DNA from 3 places in the Streptomyces sp. NPDC002790 genome. Region 2 is predicted to be linked to each of the others. Evidence: riboswitches for the same ligand, from Rfam matches in the RefSeq annotation. Region 2 holds a riboswitch; each other region holds the start of a gene.
The links. Region 2 has a riboswitch for cobalamin ahead of nicT (Nickel transporter NicT). Riboswitches for the same ligand answer to the same signal wherever they lie in the genome.
Positions count from the first base shown of each region.

Region 1 (5,028 bases), on a different contig from region 2:
GGTGCCCGTAGAACGTGAGGCTGGAGGGCAGGCCGTCGAAGCTGGCGCGCTGGACTCCCGCGTCGGTGCCCGCGATCAGCCGCGCGCCCGCCTCGGCCATCCGGCGCACCGCGTCGAACATGGCCGCGGCGCGCTCGGCGCCGAAGAACCGCGGCAGCATTCGCCAGTTCGGGCTGACCGTGGGGCAGACGTAGATGTTCCGCTGAACGATCTGGTCGAGCACGTCCTGGCGGACCTCGATCCCGTCGGCCGTCATCCACGTGCAGTGCTCGATACTGTCGACCCCTGCCGCGACGGCGGCGGTGATGCCGTCCGCACCGTGCGCGTGCGCCGCGACCGGCAGTCCGGCGCGGTGTGCCTCGTCGACGAGCGCCGCCAACTCCCCTTCGGAGAACTGGGTTTCCCAGCTCTGGGCGCCGCCCTTGGTGAGCCCGCCGCCGGTCTCCATGACCTTGATGACCTTGGCGCCCGCCTCCGCGTTGCGCCGCACAAGGCGCCGGACCTCCTCAGGGCCGGAGACCTCGCCACCGAGGAACCAGCAATGGCCACCGGGCGGAGTGACGGGCACCGTCGCCGAGACCAGCCGCGGGCCCACGGCCGAGCCCTCCCTGATGTCGTGGGCGAGACGCACCGCGAGGCCGCCCCGGTCACCGAGATCGCGGGCCGTCGTGACACCGACGCTCAGCAACTTCCGAGCCCGAGCGGCCATCGCGGCGAACAGCGCCTCGTCGTCCTGCTCCTGGAGCGTGGCTACGGGTTCCGGTCCCGCGTCGAAGCAGAGGTGCACGTGGGCGTCGATCAGGCCCGGGAGCACGGTCGCGGCGGGAAAGTCGAGCCGGGGCTCGTCGGGCTCCGCCTGGCGCTCGACCTCCGAGCGCGGGCCGGCGCCGGCGATGACGCCCTCGCGTACGAGGACGGCGCCGTCGGCGACTGTGTGAAGATCCGGTCCGGCCAGGACTTGCGCGGCGGTGATCAACATGAAGCGCGGCTCTCTTTCGTCTGCGAGGAACGCCAGTTGCTGCAACGCAGCACATCAGAAAGGGTCAGGGGTTGTCGGTTGCACGCGCCGCCCCGCCCCCGCTGTGTCCTGTCTTCGTCACCGCGTCAGACAGCAGTCTCCGCATGTGCCGCCGCCGGGAGCGCGGTAGAAGAGGCAGCAGCTCCGGCGGCGGAATGTCAGGTCCGGGCCGGTGATCCGGCCCGTTCCGTGTAGCCGGCCCGTCTCCAGGAGTTCGCGTGTCAGCCGCGTGAGATCCGTGCGCAAGTCGGGTCGGGACCGCAGCAGTTGAGCCGACGACCCGAGGAGAGCCGAGGCGGAATTGCCGGCCAGCAGGCGTGGCGCCACCTTGACGGTGAGGCCGTTCTCGACCGCTGCCAGGACTCCGTCCACCTCCGCGTGGACCGCGTCGGCGAGGGAGCGGAGCTCCGTCGCACGTCGGCCCTCGGGCCGGGGCAGGCGCAGAGCCGAGCTCTCACCGGACCACTCGACCGTGCTCATCGCCAGCACGATCCCGTGGACGAGGGCGCAGGCGAGGACCGGTGACCAGAGGCGTGCCGCGAGGCCCAGGTGGGCGATGGAGGCGCCGATGCGGGGTTCGGGGGTGGCGTAGTGGTCGTTGACCGCCTGGGCTCGTGCGGCGAGCCCGGCGTGGGTGAGCCGTGCATCGGGCCGCCGCCGCGTCGGCGTCGTGTCGAGGGCGAAGAATCCCCCGAGCCGCGACTCCACGTCCCGCAGCGCCTCGGCGACCTGTTCCGACGGCACCTCGTTCATGAGGCCCTGGCCCGGCGCGGCGCCTCGATGACGTAGAGGTCCAGGATCGCGGGGCGCTCCGCGACTCCCGGTCCGCCTGCCCCTATCCAGTCCGCGATGTCCTCGGTGGCGTCAGCGTCGTTGACCAGGCCGAGCCACACCGGTCGTGCTCCGGCCGCCCGACCGGCGGCGGAGGGCTGTACGACGATGACATTGGCCTGATCGCAGACGTCCAGGCACTCGGAGATCCGTGTCGGCGCGATCCGGCGCAACCGCGCCGTCTGCGCGGCGTGATCACCGTCGACCTTGACCGTTCCGCAGCAGCAGTCGCGGCACACGACCACGCGGCACGGAACCGCCCGGTCCGCCGCGGGGGCCGTCGCTTCGGCTTCGGCGAGCCGTTCGGGCATGCCGCATCCTCCCTCTCGCCGGGGAGTTCCGCCCCGGATCGCTTCGAGGGGGCGACAGCGTGAGTCTCCTGGCTCTCGGGTCCGTGCTCGTCCCGGCCTTCCCACCCTCGCGGGGGCAGTGGCTCTCCGGGATCCGCTCGCCGATCACAGTGGCGGTACCGCACCGGATTCGCACCGGTTTCCTCGGGCCGCCGTCGCCCGTGTTCACCGTCATCATGCCATCCGGCGAGGAGCTGCCGACGGGCCGGACGTTGTGGCGCCTCCCGGGCGCGGACCCGTAGGGTGAACGACGTAGCTGGTTCGCCCCGCCCGCCAGACGGGGTGTCGTAAGAGGGAACCCGGTGGGATTCCGGGACTGCCCCGCAGCGGTGAGTGGGAACGACCGCCGTCATACGCACTGGGCCCCGGAAGAGGGGTCTGGGAAGCGACGGTCACTAGGTGTCCGCCCTTTCGGGTGGGCGTGCCCGCAAGTCCGAAGACCTGCCAACTGCCCGTGCACGGACGACACGTGCGCGGACATCTCGGTGACCTCGAGGGCGGGTCGGCGTACACATACCGGCGAAAAGATCGTGCCTCGCAGCGCGCGGTCACCGCTCCGGTGGTGTCACTCCTTCGCGCCGCAGAGGCCTTCCGGGATCTCAGGGATACGTCTCTCGAAGGAGAATTCCGTGACCACCAGGACCGCGGACACCACGACCGCGCACACCGGGACCGAGCCCGCGCGGGCCACCGTGTACGGCTACCCTCGCCAGGGCCCGGACCGGGAACTGAAGAAGGCGATCGAGGGCTACTGGAAGGGCCGCGTCGACGCCGACGGTCTTCGCTCCACCGCCGCCGAACTCCGCCGTGCCAACTGGCGGGAACTGGCCGCGTCCGGCATCGACGAGGTGCCGACCGGCGACTTCTCGTATTACGACCACGTCCTGGACACGACCGTCATGGTCGGTGCGGTGCCCGAGCGCCACCGGGCCGCCGTCGCGGCGGACGCCCTGGACGGGTACTTCGCGATGGCACGCGGCACCCAGGACGTCGCCCCGCTGGAGATGACCAAGTGGTTCGACACCAACTACCACTACCTTGTGCCGGAGTTGGGCCCGGACACGGTGTTCACCACCGATTCCACCAAGCAGGTCGCGGAACTCACGGAGGCCCTCGCCCTCGGCCTGGACGCCCGCCCCGTACTGGTCGGACCGGTCACCTACCTTTTGCTGTCGAAGCCCGCTCCCGGCGTGGCCGACGACTTCGATCCGCTCACCCTGCTGGACCGCCTGCTGCCCGTCTACGCCGAGGTTCTCAGCGACCTGCGGGCCTCGGGCGCCGCCTGGGTGCAGCTCGACGAGCCCGCCCTGGTCCAGGACCGCACTCCGGCGGAGCTGAACGCCGCCGCCCGCGCCTACCGTGACCTCGGCACGCTCGCCGACCGGCCGAAGCTCCTGGTCGCCTCGTACTTCGACCGACTCGGCGAGGCCCTGCCGGTGCTCGCCAAGGCGCCCGTGGACGGTCTCGCCCTCGATTTCACCGGTTCCGCCACCGCCAACCTGGAGGAACTCGCCGCCGCCGGAGGCCTGCCCGGCAAGCGTCTCGTCGCCGGTGTGGTCAACGGCCGCAATGTGTGGGTGAACGACCTTGAGCGGTCACTCGCCACGCTCGGCACTCTGCTCGGACTCGCCGACCGCGTCGACGTGGCCGCTTCCTGCTCGCTGCTGCACGTTCCGCTGGACGCGTCCGTGGAGCGGGACATCGAGCCGCAGGTCCGGCGCTGGCTCGCCTTCGCCCGCCAGAAGACCACCGAGGTCGCCACCCTTGCCAGGGGCCTCACCCGAGGAACCGGCGTGGTCGAGGCCGAACTCGCCGCCAACCGCGCCGCGTTGAGTTCCCGGGCCACCTCGCCCATCACCCGTGATCCGGCGGTGCAGGCCCGCGCCGCCGCCGTCACCGAGGCGGACCTGCGCCGCTCGCAGCCGTACGCCGAGCGGACCGCCGCCCAGCGTGCCCTGCTGAACCTGCCGCTGCTGCCGACGACGACCATCGGCTCGTTCCCGCAGACCGGCGAACTCCGCGCCGCGCGCGCCGATTTGAGGGCCGGACGCATCGACAGCGAGGGGTACGAGTCCCGCATCAGGAACGAGATCCGTGAGGTCGTCTCCTTCCAGGAGAAGGCCGGTATCGACGTGCTCGTGCACGGCGAACCCGAACGCAACGACATGGTCCAGTACTTCGCCGAGCAGCTGGACGGCTACCTCGCCACGCAGCACGGCTGGGTCCAGTCCTACGGCACCCGCTACGTCCGCCCGCCGGTCCTCGCGAGTGACATCTCCCGCCCCGCAGCGATGACCGTGCGCTGGACGACGTACGCCCAGTCCCATTCCAGCCGTCCGGTCAAGGGCATGCTCACCGGCCCGGTCACCATGCTCGCCTGGTCCTTCGTCCGCGACGACCAGCCGCTGGGTGACACCGCCCGGCAGGTCGCCCTCGCCCTGCGCGACGAGGTCGACGACCTGGAGGCGAACGGCACTTCGGTCATCCAGGTCGACGAACCGGCACTCCGCGAGACCCTCCCGTTGCGCGCAGGCGACCACGCCGCCTACCTCGCCTGGGCCACCGAGGCATTCCGCCTCACCACCAGCGGCGTCCGGCCGGACACGCAGATCCACACCCACATGTGCTACGCCGAGTTCGGTGACATCGTGCAGGCCATCGACGACCTCGACGCCGATGTCATCAGCCTGGAGGCCGCCCGCTCCCACATGCAGGTCGCACACGAGCTGGCCGAGCACGGCTACCCGCGTGAGGCCGGTCCGGGCGTGTACGACATCCACTCGCCACGCGTCCCGAGCGTCGACGAGGCAACCGCATTGCTACGTAAGG
Region 1 covers NZ_JBEOVM010000026.1:68,291-73,318, forward strand. Annotated here, with positions in the region: gene ABT004_RS15200 (amidohydrolase family protein) at 1-979, opposite strand, end outside; gene ABT004_RS15205 ((2Fe-2S)-binding protein) at 1,097-1,771, opposite strand; gene ABT004_RS15210 ((2Fe-2S) ferredoxin domain-containing protein) at 1,768-2,160, opposite strand; cobalamin riboswitch at 2,222-2,345, opposite strand; cobalamin riboswitch at 2,439-2,662, shown strand; gene metE (5-methyltetrahydropteroyltriglutamate--homocysteine S-methyltransferase) at 2,829-5,028, shown strand, end outside.
Region 1: linked by a shared signal. The riboswitch ahead of ABT004_RS15210 ((2Fe-2S) ferredoxin domain-containing protein) and the one ahead of nicT (Nickel transporter NicT) in region 2 are both predicted to bind cobalamin.

Region 2 (5,028 bases):
GCCCGCGCGCGTGAGTGCGCTCATCAGGACCAGCGGGGTCAGCCCGCGGAAGTCGCCCGCCGTGCTCGACATCGACTTGTCGAAGACGGCGTGCGCGTGGCTCTGTCGCGGCGCGTATCCGGAGTGCGTCAGCGTCACCGTGCAGTCGGTGACCTGCCAGCAGAGCATTCCCTGGCGCAGCGTCCTGTGCACGGCCTCCTCGATGGCCTTGATGAAGGCCAGGGGGAGGGAGCCGAGTTCGATGCCGAGCCGAAACGCGACGCCCGAGCCGATCGGCGCCGGGTCGACCCGCAGACCGATGGTGGCCAGGCGTGTCCACGAGGTTGACGTTCGTGCCGGCCACCGGGAACGACACCACGGCCGACTTGATGGTGATGCCGCGCCGGCGCTCCAGGTCGAGGGAGTCGGTGCGGGTGCTTCCGTCGTCGACGCGGCCGAGCTCGTCGATCACCCCGGCCGTGTGCAGGAGGCGCTCGGTCAGGCTGGTCTTACCGGCGTCGACGTGCGCGAGAATGCCCAGATTCAGAGTGTGCACTGACAGTCATGTCCATGGGGGAGAGGGCAGGGGCCTTCTGAAGGAACATGTCTGTCGTGCGCATGGATCGGTCCTCACGGTAGGGGCGCGCGGGAATGCCGCTGCGATCAGTGCAGCAGTGGACCGCGCGCGCCCCGGCAACCGAATTACGTGCCGTCGGCCATCCTCGCCGACCACCGCTGCTCGACCCTCGCCAGGCGCCAGTAGGCGATCGCCGCGACCCACACGACCACGAACAGGCCCACGATCACGTACCCGACGTTGTCGAGGTCGAGACCGGCGATCCACCCGGTGACGGCGTCACTCAGGTCGAGCTTGTCGTGCAGGACGCCGACGAGTTCGATCGTGCCGATGAAGAACGCCACCGCGATCGACAAGCCGGTGATGGTGAGGTTGTAGAACACCTTGCGCACAGGGTTGGAGAACGCCCACTGGTAGGCGAAGTTCATGAACGTGCCGTCGAGCGTGTCGAACAGGCTCATGCCCGCGGCGAACAGTAGCGGCAGGCACAGGATCGCGTACCACGGCAGGCCCGCCGCCGCGCCGCTGCCGGCCATCACCATCAGCGTCACCTCGGTCGCGGTGTCGAAGCCGAGACCGAAGAGGAAGCCGAGCGGGAACATCTGTCCCGGCCGGGTGATGGACTTGGTGAAGCGGCCGAGGATCCGGTTCATGAAACCGCGGGAGTCCAGGTGCTCCTCGAGCTTCCGCTCGTCGTACGAGCCCGCGCGCATCGCCTTGAAGACCTTCAAAATGCCCATCAGGGCAACGAGGTTGAGCGCCGCGATGAGGTACAGGAACGTACCGGACACGGTCGTGCCGACGACGCCGAGTACCTGGTGGGTGCCCGAGTTGTCGTTCAGCAGGGTGCCGGCGAGCGCAGCGCCGCCCGCGACCAGCGCCGCCATCGCGACCACCACGCTGGAGTGGCCGAGCGCGAACCAGAAGCCGACCGAGACGGGCCGCTTGCCGTCCGCCATCAGCTTGCGGGTGGTGTTGTCGATGGCCGCGATGTGGTCGGCGTCGAAGGCGTGCCGCATGCCGAGCGTGTACGCCGTGATGCCGAGGCCGATACCGAAGGCCTTGTTGCCCACTTCGTAGTGCTCGGGGACGACGAGCAGGAACAGCACGCCGAACGCGACGACGTGCAGCGCGGCGATCACCGCGATCAGGCCGGCCGTGCGCAGCGTGTCCTCGCGGCGCCAACGGAAGGCAGGGGAGGGGGAATTCAGGGCAGGGTTCGGGGAGTTCCCGGGCAGGGTCATGCGTCGATCACGCTCCAGCACCTCGTGGAATGACTTCGTGAGATGCCGCGGCCGGTCTCCTGGCTTACGGGCGTGCCCGCCGCTCCGGCCTTCCCAGTGGCCGACGGCCGCCAGTGGCGTACAGGGTGGAACGGCGCGCTCCGGACGGCGCTGTCCGAAACCCGATCACAGTGGCGAGGGCCGCTCCGGAATGGGCCCCTTGGGGGCCGTCACCGGTCTTCCCGAGCACCACGGCCCGGCCACCCTACTAGGGGCCTGTATTGGGTTCTACTCTGGGCTCGCGGGGGCTGGCGCCTCCGTCTCCGGTGTTGTCGTCGGTCGACGACGCTCCGCGTCGCCTCCCTCCTCCGCCTTGGATCCGAAGGCGCCAGCCCCCGCTCCCTGATCCAGACCAGAACCCAATACAGGCCCTACCTACCCTGAAGCGCGCTGACGGGCCCGGTCGATCTCCTCGTAGGCCTTCTCCCGGCCCTCCCAGTGGGAGCCGTCGACCGATTTGCCGGGTTCCAGGTCCTTGTAGACCTCGAAGAAGTGGGTGATCTCCAGGCGGTCGAACTCGGGGATGTCCTCGATGTCCCGGGTCGCGCCGTGCCGTGGATCGTGCGCGGGCACGCACAGCACCTTCTCGTCCGGGCCCTTCTCGTCGCTCATCACGAACATGCCGATCGCCCGGCACTCGATGACGCAGCCGGGGAACGTCGCGTCGCCCGTCAGGACGAGTGCGTCCAGCGGGTCGCCGTCGCCGCCGAGCGTGCCCTCGATGTAGCCGTAGTCCGCGGGGTACTGCGTCGACGTGAACAGCATCCGGTCGAGCCGGATCCGGCCGAGATCGTGGTCCATCTCGTATTTGTTCCGGGACCCCTGCGGGATCTCCACGATCACGTCGAACGCCTCGGCGCGTGCCTGACTGCTGCCCAATGTGGCCTCCTTGCCGCATTCCGACGCCCACGAGTGTGCGCTGTACCGGGCAAGGGCGGAAGACCTCAGACGGCCGGAGGAATGGCGAATTCGAGTTCGGGTCGGTCCCAGGCGACGGCCGGCGGGCGCGCGGGCACCGTGCCGGTGCGGTGTGCGCCCATGGAGCGGTAGAAACCCTCGGCGGGCGGGTGCGCGACGACGCGGACGTGGTCGAGGCCCGCGGCCAGCGCCTGGGCCCGCATGTGGTCGACGAGCAGCCGCCCGATGCCCCGGCCCTGCGCCTCGTCCGCGACGAACATCAGGTCCAGCTCCGGCGGCTCGGTGAGCAGCGCGTAGAAGCCGAGCACGCGCTCGTCGGCCGAATCCACGGCTACGTAGACGTGGTGCGCCTCTACGTAGTCGGGTCCCACCCGGTAGCCCGCGACCATCGAGGCGTACGGATCCCGGTAGGCACTGGAGCCGCGCACGAGGCGGGTGAGGCGCCGGGCGTCCTGGGTGGTGGCCCGCCGGATGCCGACCGCCGGAGTTCCCCCACGGCGTGTAATGCTCGCGTTCATGTGTCGAGTATTACGCATATGGGGGCGGCGTCAGGAGGTCGGCACGGTCGACTGGGCCTGGCGCAGGAACGTGGCGTTGTCCGGGGTCTGGCGCAGCTTGTCGAGCAGGGCCTCGTAGGAGGCGGCCGGGTCCCGGCTCTGCAGGGCGCGCCGCAGTCCGCGGATGACGGTCAACTCGGCTGCGGGGAGCAGGAGTTCCTCGCGGCGGGTGCCGGACGGGGTGAGTTCGACGGCCGGGTGGACGCGGCGCTGCGCGAGGACGCGGTCCAGGCGCAGCTCCATGTTGCCGGTGCTCTTGAGCTCCTCGAAGTAGTAGTCGTCGGCGCGGGATCCGGTGTCGACGAGCGCGGTGGCGAGGATGGTCAGCGAGCCTGCCTCCTCGGCGTCGCGGGCCGCGCCGAAGAAGCGCTTCGGGCCGTGCAGGGCGGCCGCGTCGACACCGCCCGACAGAGTACGGCCGCTGGTGGAGGCCGCGTTGTTGTACGCGCGGCACAGCCGGGTCAGGGAGTCGAGGAGGATCACCACGTCGCGGCCCTGCTCGGTGAGGCGCTTGGCGCGCTCGACCGCGAGTTCGGCGAGCGCGATGTGCGCCTTCGCCGGCTGGTCGAACGTCGAGGCGTACACCTCGCCGCGCACGGAGCGGCGCATGTCGGTGACCTCCTCGGGGCGTTCGTCGACGAGCACCACCATGAGGTGGGCCTCGGGATGGTTCGCGGCGAACGCGGCGGCGAGCTGCTGCAACAGCACCGTCTTGCCGGTCTTCGGTGGGGCGACGATCAGGCCGCGCTGCCCCTTGCCGACGGGCGTGAACAGGTCGACGACCCGTCCGGCGAGCGCCGCGGCCGGGTGCTCCAGGCGGAACCGCTCACTGGGGTGGAGCGGGGTGAGGTCGGCGAAGCGCGGGCGGCGACGGGTCGCCTCCGCGGGGGCGCCACCGACGGTCTCGACGTGCGCGAGGGAGTGCGGCTTCCCGCACGTCCCGTCGACGAAGTCGCCCTTGCGCAGGCCGAGTTGGCGGATGAGGTGGGCGGGGACCTGGACGTCGTGCGACGTCGGGATCAGGTCGGCCGCCCGCAGGAAACCGTGCCCGTTCCCGCCGATGTCGAGGACGCCGGCGGCGCGGACGGGTTCTTGGGGTGGAGCGGAGGTCGTGCTCATAGTGGTGGCCGTGGTCATGGTGATCACAGGTCCTTTCGCGGGCCGAGCCGCGGACGCGGCAGGCATACAAGGGCAGGGAAGGGAGGGGATCCGGCGAAGGGCAGGGGCGGCTGAGCGCGCCCTGCGGCCGGGGAGAACCTGGTGCGTACGGCGACGGGTGAAGAGCCCGCCAGAAGCCGCTGACCAGGGATGACGTGCGCTGCGTGGCGACGGGAAAACCGTCGGATCAAAAGCGCTGAAGAGAGTGATTCGGTACCGGCGCCTCGAAACGGGCGAGCACATGTACCACTAAGACCGTACCACCCGAACCCTGCCGCGCGGCAAGCCCCGGCTTCGGAGGCGGCGCGCCCTATGCTGATCCGCCATGTTCTCCGATCACGGTCCCACCCTCCGCGAGCTGGCCGTTCAGGCGCTCTCCTCGGTCGAGCGGGGGTACGACCTGCTGGCGCCGAAATTCGACCACACGCCGTTCCGTACGCCGGATGTCGTGCTCGATTCGGTGGGCCGCGCGCTCGCCGGGCTCGGCCCGTACGACACCGGGCTCGACCTGTGCTGCGGCACCGGGGCGGGCCTGCGTGTGCTGCGCGAGGCGGGT
Region 2 covers NZ_JBEOVM010000001.1:168,647-173,674, reverse strand. Annotated here, with positions in the region: partial or broken gene ABT004_RS00800 (GTP-binding protein) at 1-309, opposite strand, end outside; partial or broken gene ABT004_RS00795 (GTP-binding protein) at 302-535, opposite strand; gene nicT (Nickel transporter NicT) at 682-1,800, opposite strand; cobalamin riboswitch at 1,833-2,048, opposite strand; gene ABT004_RS00785 (inorganic diphosphatase) at 2,215-2,718, opposite strand; gene ABT004_RS00780 (GNAT family N-acetyltransferase) at 2,784-3,275, opposite strand; gene rho (transcription termination factor Rho) at 3,306-4,451, opposite strand; gene ABT004_RS00770 (methyltransferase domain-containing protein) at 4,798-5,028, shown strand, end outside.

Region 3 (5,028 bases), on a different contig from region 2:
AGGAGGAGAAGGCGGAGGCGCGCGATGCCGGCGTCGGCAGTTCTACGGGTGGCTAGGTATGTGCGGTGGTTCGTCCGGGAGTTGACGGACGAGAGCGCGTACGAGCGGTACGTGGCGCACGTCGGGGAAACCCACCCCGGTGCGCCCGTGCCGTCCCGGCGCGACTTCGAACGCATGCGGACGGACCGGCAGGAAGCGGATCCACGACAGGGGTTCCGCTGTTGCTGAACGGGCCCGCGTACCCATCCGTTATCCGGACAGGGGTTCCGTAGATCAAGACTCTCGCTTAGATTTCCCGCACGTTAAGCATGAGATAAGTGGGATCTCTGATCAGCGAGGGGAACGGAACCGCGAATGTCCGATGCGCCGCCTGAAGTGAAACAACCGGTGGTCACGCCGGTCCGCGTGATCATTGCACTGTGTCTGGTCGCACCGTTCGTCGCGATGCTCTGGGTCAGCTCCTACGCCAAGGTCGAACCGACCCTCATCGGCGTCCCGTTCTTCTACTGGTACCAGATGCTCTGGGTGCTCATCTCGACCGCGCTCACCATGCTCGCGTACAAGCTGTGGCAGCGCGATCAGCGCGCCCGTGAGACCTCTCAGGCTTCCCAGGAAGGGGCGGGCGCGTGAACGGCGGCGTCAACGGTGTCGCGCTCACCGTCTTCATCATCTTCTTCGTGGCCGTCACGGTCATGGGCTTCCTCGCCGCGCGCTGGCGGAAGGCCGAGAACGAGGCGTCCCTGGACGAATGGGGCCTGGGCGGCCGCTCGTTCGGCACCTGGGTCACCTGGTTCCTGCTCGGCGGCGACCTCTACACCGCGTACACCTTCGTCGCCGTGCCCGCGGCGATCTACGCGGCCGGCGCCTCCGGCTTCTTCGCGGTGCCGTACACGATCCTGGTGTACCCGCTGATCTTCACGTTCCTGCCGCGCCTGTGGTCGGTCTCGCACAAGCACGGGTACGTGACGACGTCCGACTTCGTGCGCGGACGCTTCGGCTCCAAGGGCCTCTCGCTCGCGGTCGCGGTCACCGGCATCCTCGCCACGATGCCGTACATCGCACTCCAACTGGTCGGCATCCAGGCCGTTCTCGACGTCATGGGCGTCGGTGGGGGTGAGGGCACCAACTGGTTCGTCAAGGACCTGCCGCTGCTGATCGCCTTCGGCGTGCTGGCCGCGTACACGTACTCCTCGGGCCTGCGGGCGCCCGCGCTGATCGCGTTCGTCAAGGACGGCCTGATCTACCTCGTGATCGCGGTCGCCATCATCTACATCCCGATCAAGCTGGGCGGCTTCGAGCACATCTTCGCCGCGGCGAACGACAAGTTCGACGCCGCGAACGACGCGGCGGGCAAACCGGTCGCCGGGCTCGCGCCGGGCTCCTCGGGCACCTGGACGTACGCGACGCTCGCCATCGGGTCCGCCCTGGCGCTGTTCATGTACCCGCACTCGATCACGGCGACGCTCTCGTCCAAGAGCCGCAACGTGATCCGTCGCAACACCACGATCCTGCCGCTGTACTCGCTGATGCTGGGCCTGCTCGCGCTGCTCGGGTTCATGGCGATCGCGGCCGGAATCAAGGTGCAGAACGGGCAGTTGGCGATTCCGCAGCTGTTCGAGGACATGTTCCCCGACTGGTTCACGGGCGTCGCGTTCGCGGCCATCGGCATCGGCGCGCTGGTCCCCGCGGCCATCATGTCCATCGCCGCCGCGAACCTGTTCACGCGCAACATCTACAAGGACTTCATCAAGCCGGACGCGACGCCCGCGCAGGAGACCAAGGTCTCCAAGCTGGTCTCGCTGCTCGTGAAGGTCGGCGCGCTCGTCTTCGTCCTGACCATGGACAAGACGGTCGCCATCAACTTCCAGCTGCTCGGCGGCATCTGGATCCTGCAGACCTTCCCGGCCCTGGTCGGCGGCCTGTTCACGCGCTGGTTCCACCGCTGGGCGCTGCTCGCCGGCTGGGCCGTCGGCATGGTCTACGGCACGCTCGCCGCGTGGGGTGTCGCGTCGCCGACGCAGAAGCACTTCGGCGGCTCGTCGGCGGAGATCCCCGGCATCGGCGAGATCGGCTACATCGGCTTCACGGCGTTCGTCCTCAACATCGTCGTCACCGTCGTCCTGACCTTCGTCCTCAAGGCGGTCAACGCCCCGGACGGCGTCGACGAGACGACCGCCGAGGACTACACGGCCGACGCCGGCGACAAGGGCGTCAAGCGCGACCTGCCGACGGTCGGCGCGGGCGCTGGTCACTAAGCACGCCCTTCCGTACGTGTGTCGGGCCCCTCCGCTTCGGAGGGGCCCGACACATTTTCCGGAAAGCGTTGCGGCCACGGCCCGGGGTCGCGTAACCATGGCGTCGTGATCAGAACAGTGCGCCCCGATGAATACGCCGTACTGGGCGAGTTGAGCGCCCGCGCCTACCTGGGCAGCGGCCTCCTCGCGTTCGGCGAGGACGACTGGTACGCCGCAGAACTGCGCGACGTCGAGAAACGCGCCGGTCAGGCCGAAGTGCTCGTCGCCGAGGACCCCGACGGCCGCGTCCTCGGCGGCGTCACCTACGTCCCCACGCACGACCACCCGTACGCGGACCTCGCGCGCCCCTCGGAGGCCGAGTTCCGGATGCTGGCCGTCGACGTGGAGGCGCGCGGGAAGGGCGTCGGCGAGGCGCTCGTGCGGGCCGTGATCGACCGGGCCCGGTCAGCCGGGAAGTCGGCGGTGGTGCTGTGCACGCAGCCGCTCGCCACCGCCTCCCACCGCCTCTACGAGCGCCTCGGCTTCACCCGGATCCCGGACCGCGACTGGTCGCCGATCCCGGAAGTGACGCTGCGGGCGTACGAGTTGAAGCTGGCGGCAGACTGACGGTTCGGTCGGCCGACACAACATATGGGGCTGAAGCGAAAGCCCGACACAACATGTATGCTCACTCTCGCTGTCACCACAGGGGAATCCGGTGCGAATCCGGAACTGTCCCGCAACGGTGTGCGTAGGCGTACAAAAACGCCCGCGTGAGTCCGATGACCTGTCGACGGCACGCCCGAGCCGACCGGCCCGGGCGTCGAAGACGTCCGGGCCTCGCGGAAAGGGCCGGTGGACGAGGGCCCGCCCTGCGCGTGCGCGGCCCGCGCTGCCACCTCCTCCCCGCAGGCCCGCGGGGCCTTTCGGCACACTCGCGTCTGCCCCGCGGCGTCTGGCACGCACGCTCGCGGCGTTGCCGGACAGACCTAGTAGCTCCGCTACGAGGCCCGTCCGGCGCCTTGCGATCGCACGCACCAGACACCGCGGGGCCGCCCTTCGGGCGACGACGCGAGTGTGCCGAAAGGCCCCGCCCGAGCGAGGGAGAGCCTCCACGTGACCATCGCGCCCGCCGAACCGGTCTCAGCCACCCCCCAGGACGGCCCGGGTGCCGCACTCCTGCGCACCCTGACCGAGCTGACCGCCGACCTCCCCGACGCCGACCCCGGCCGGATCGCCGCCGCCGCGCTGCGCGGCCGTTCGGCGCGGGCCGATGAAGCGGAGCTGCGCGATCTCGCCACCGAGGCCGCCGCCGGACTGATCTCCGAGGACCCCGCCTACTCCCGGCTCGCCGCCCGCCTGCTCACCCGCTCCATCGCCGCGGAGGCCGCCTCACAGGGCGTCACGAGCTTCACCGAGTCGGTCGCCGTCGGCCACCGCGAGGGCCTGATCGCGGACCGCACGGCCGCATTCGTACAGGGGCACGCCGCGCGCCTCGACGCGCTCATCGACGTCGCGGGCGACGACCGCTTCGGCTACTTCGGCCTGCGCACCCTGCACAGCCGCTACCTGCTGCGCCACCCGATCACGCGCTCCGTCATCGAGACGCCGCAGCACTTCATGCTGCGCGTGGCCGCGGGCCTCGCCGAGGACGACTCCACCCGCGCGCTCGACGAAGTGGCCGCCCTCTACGGCCTCATGAGCCGCCTCGACTACCTGCCCTCCTCCCCCACCCTCTTCAACTCCGGCACCCGCCACCCCCAGATGTCGAGCTGCTACCTCCTCGACTCCCCGCTCGACGAGCTCGACTCGATCTACGACCGGTACCACCAGGTCGCCCGCCTCTCGAAGCACGCAGGCGGCATCGGCCTCTCGTACTCCCGCATCCGCAGCCGCGGTTCACTGATCCGCGGCACGAACGGGCACTCCAACGGCATCGTCCCGTTCCTGAAGACGCTCGACGCCTCCGTCGCCGCCGTGAACCAGGGCGGCCGCCGCAAGGGCGCCGCCGCGGTCTACCTGGAGACCTGGCACTCCGACGTCGAGGAGTTCCTGGAACTGCGCGACAACACCGGCGAGGACGCGCGCCGCACCCACAACCTCAACCTCGCGCACTGGATCCCGGACGAGTTCATGCGCCGCGTGAACGCGGACCAGCCGTGGTCGCTGTTCTCGCCGGCCGACGTGCCCGAGCTCGTCGACCTGTGGGGCGAGGAGTTCGACGCCGCGTACCGAGACGCCGAAACCCGCGGGCTGGCCCAGAAGACCATCCCCGCCCGGGACCTGTACGGCCGCATGATGCGCACCCTCGCGCAGACCGGCAACGGCTGGCTGACCTTCAAGGACGCCGCCAACCGCACCGCCAACCAGACGGCCGAGCCAGGCCACACGGTCCACTCCTCCAACCTCTGCACGGAGATCCTCGAGGTGACGGACGACGGGGAGACGGCCGTCTGCAACCTGGGCTCGGTCAACCTCGGCTCCTTCGTCGACACGAAGACCGGCGACATCGACTGGCAGCGCCTCGACGACACCGTCCACACGGCCGTCACCTTCCTCGACCGCGTCGTCGACATCAACTTCTACCCGACCGACCAGGCGGGCCGCTCCAACTCCCGCTGGCGACCGGTGGGCCTGGGCGCGATGGGCCTCCAGGACGTCTTCTTCAAGCTCCGCCTGCCCTTCGACTCGGCCGAGGCCAAGGCCCTCTCCACCCGCATCGCGGAACGCATCATGCTCGCGGCGTACGAGGCGTCGGCCGACCTGGCCGAGCGCAACGGCCCCCTTCCCGCCT
Region 3 covers NZ_JBEOVM010000046.1:13,316-18,343, forward strand. Annotated here, with positions in the region: gene ABT004_RS20930 (carbon starvation CstA family protein) at 1-56, shown strand, start outside; gene ABT004_RS20935 (YbdD/YjiX family protein) at 25-228, shown strand; gene ABT004_RS20940 (DUF3311 domain-containing protein) at 355-630, shown strand; gene mctP (monocarboxylate uptake permease MctP) at 627-2,255, shown strand; gene ABT004_RS20950 (GNAT family N-acetyltransferase) at 2,361-2,861, shown strand; cobalamin riboswitch at 2,913-3,043, shown strand; gene ABT004_RS20955 (ribonucleoside-diphosphate reductase subunit alpha) at 3,351-5,028, shown strand, end outside.
Region 3: linked by a shared signal. The riboswitch ahead of ABT004_RS20955 (ribonucleoside-diphosphate reductase subunit alpha) and the one ahead of nicT (Nickel transporter NicT) in region 2 are both predicted to bind cobalamin.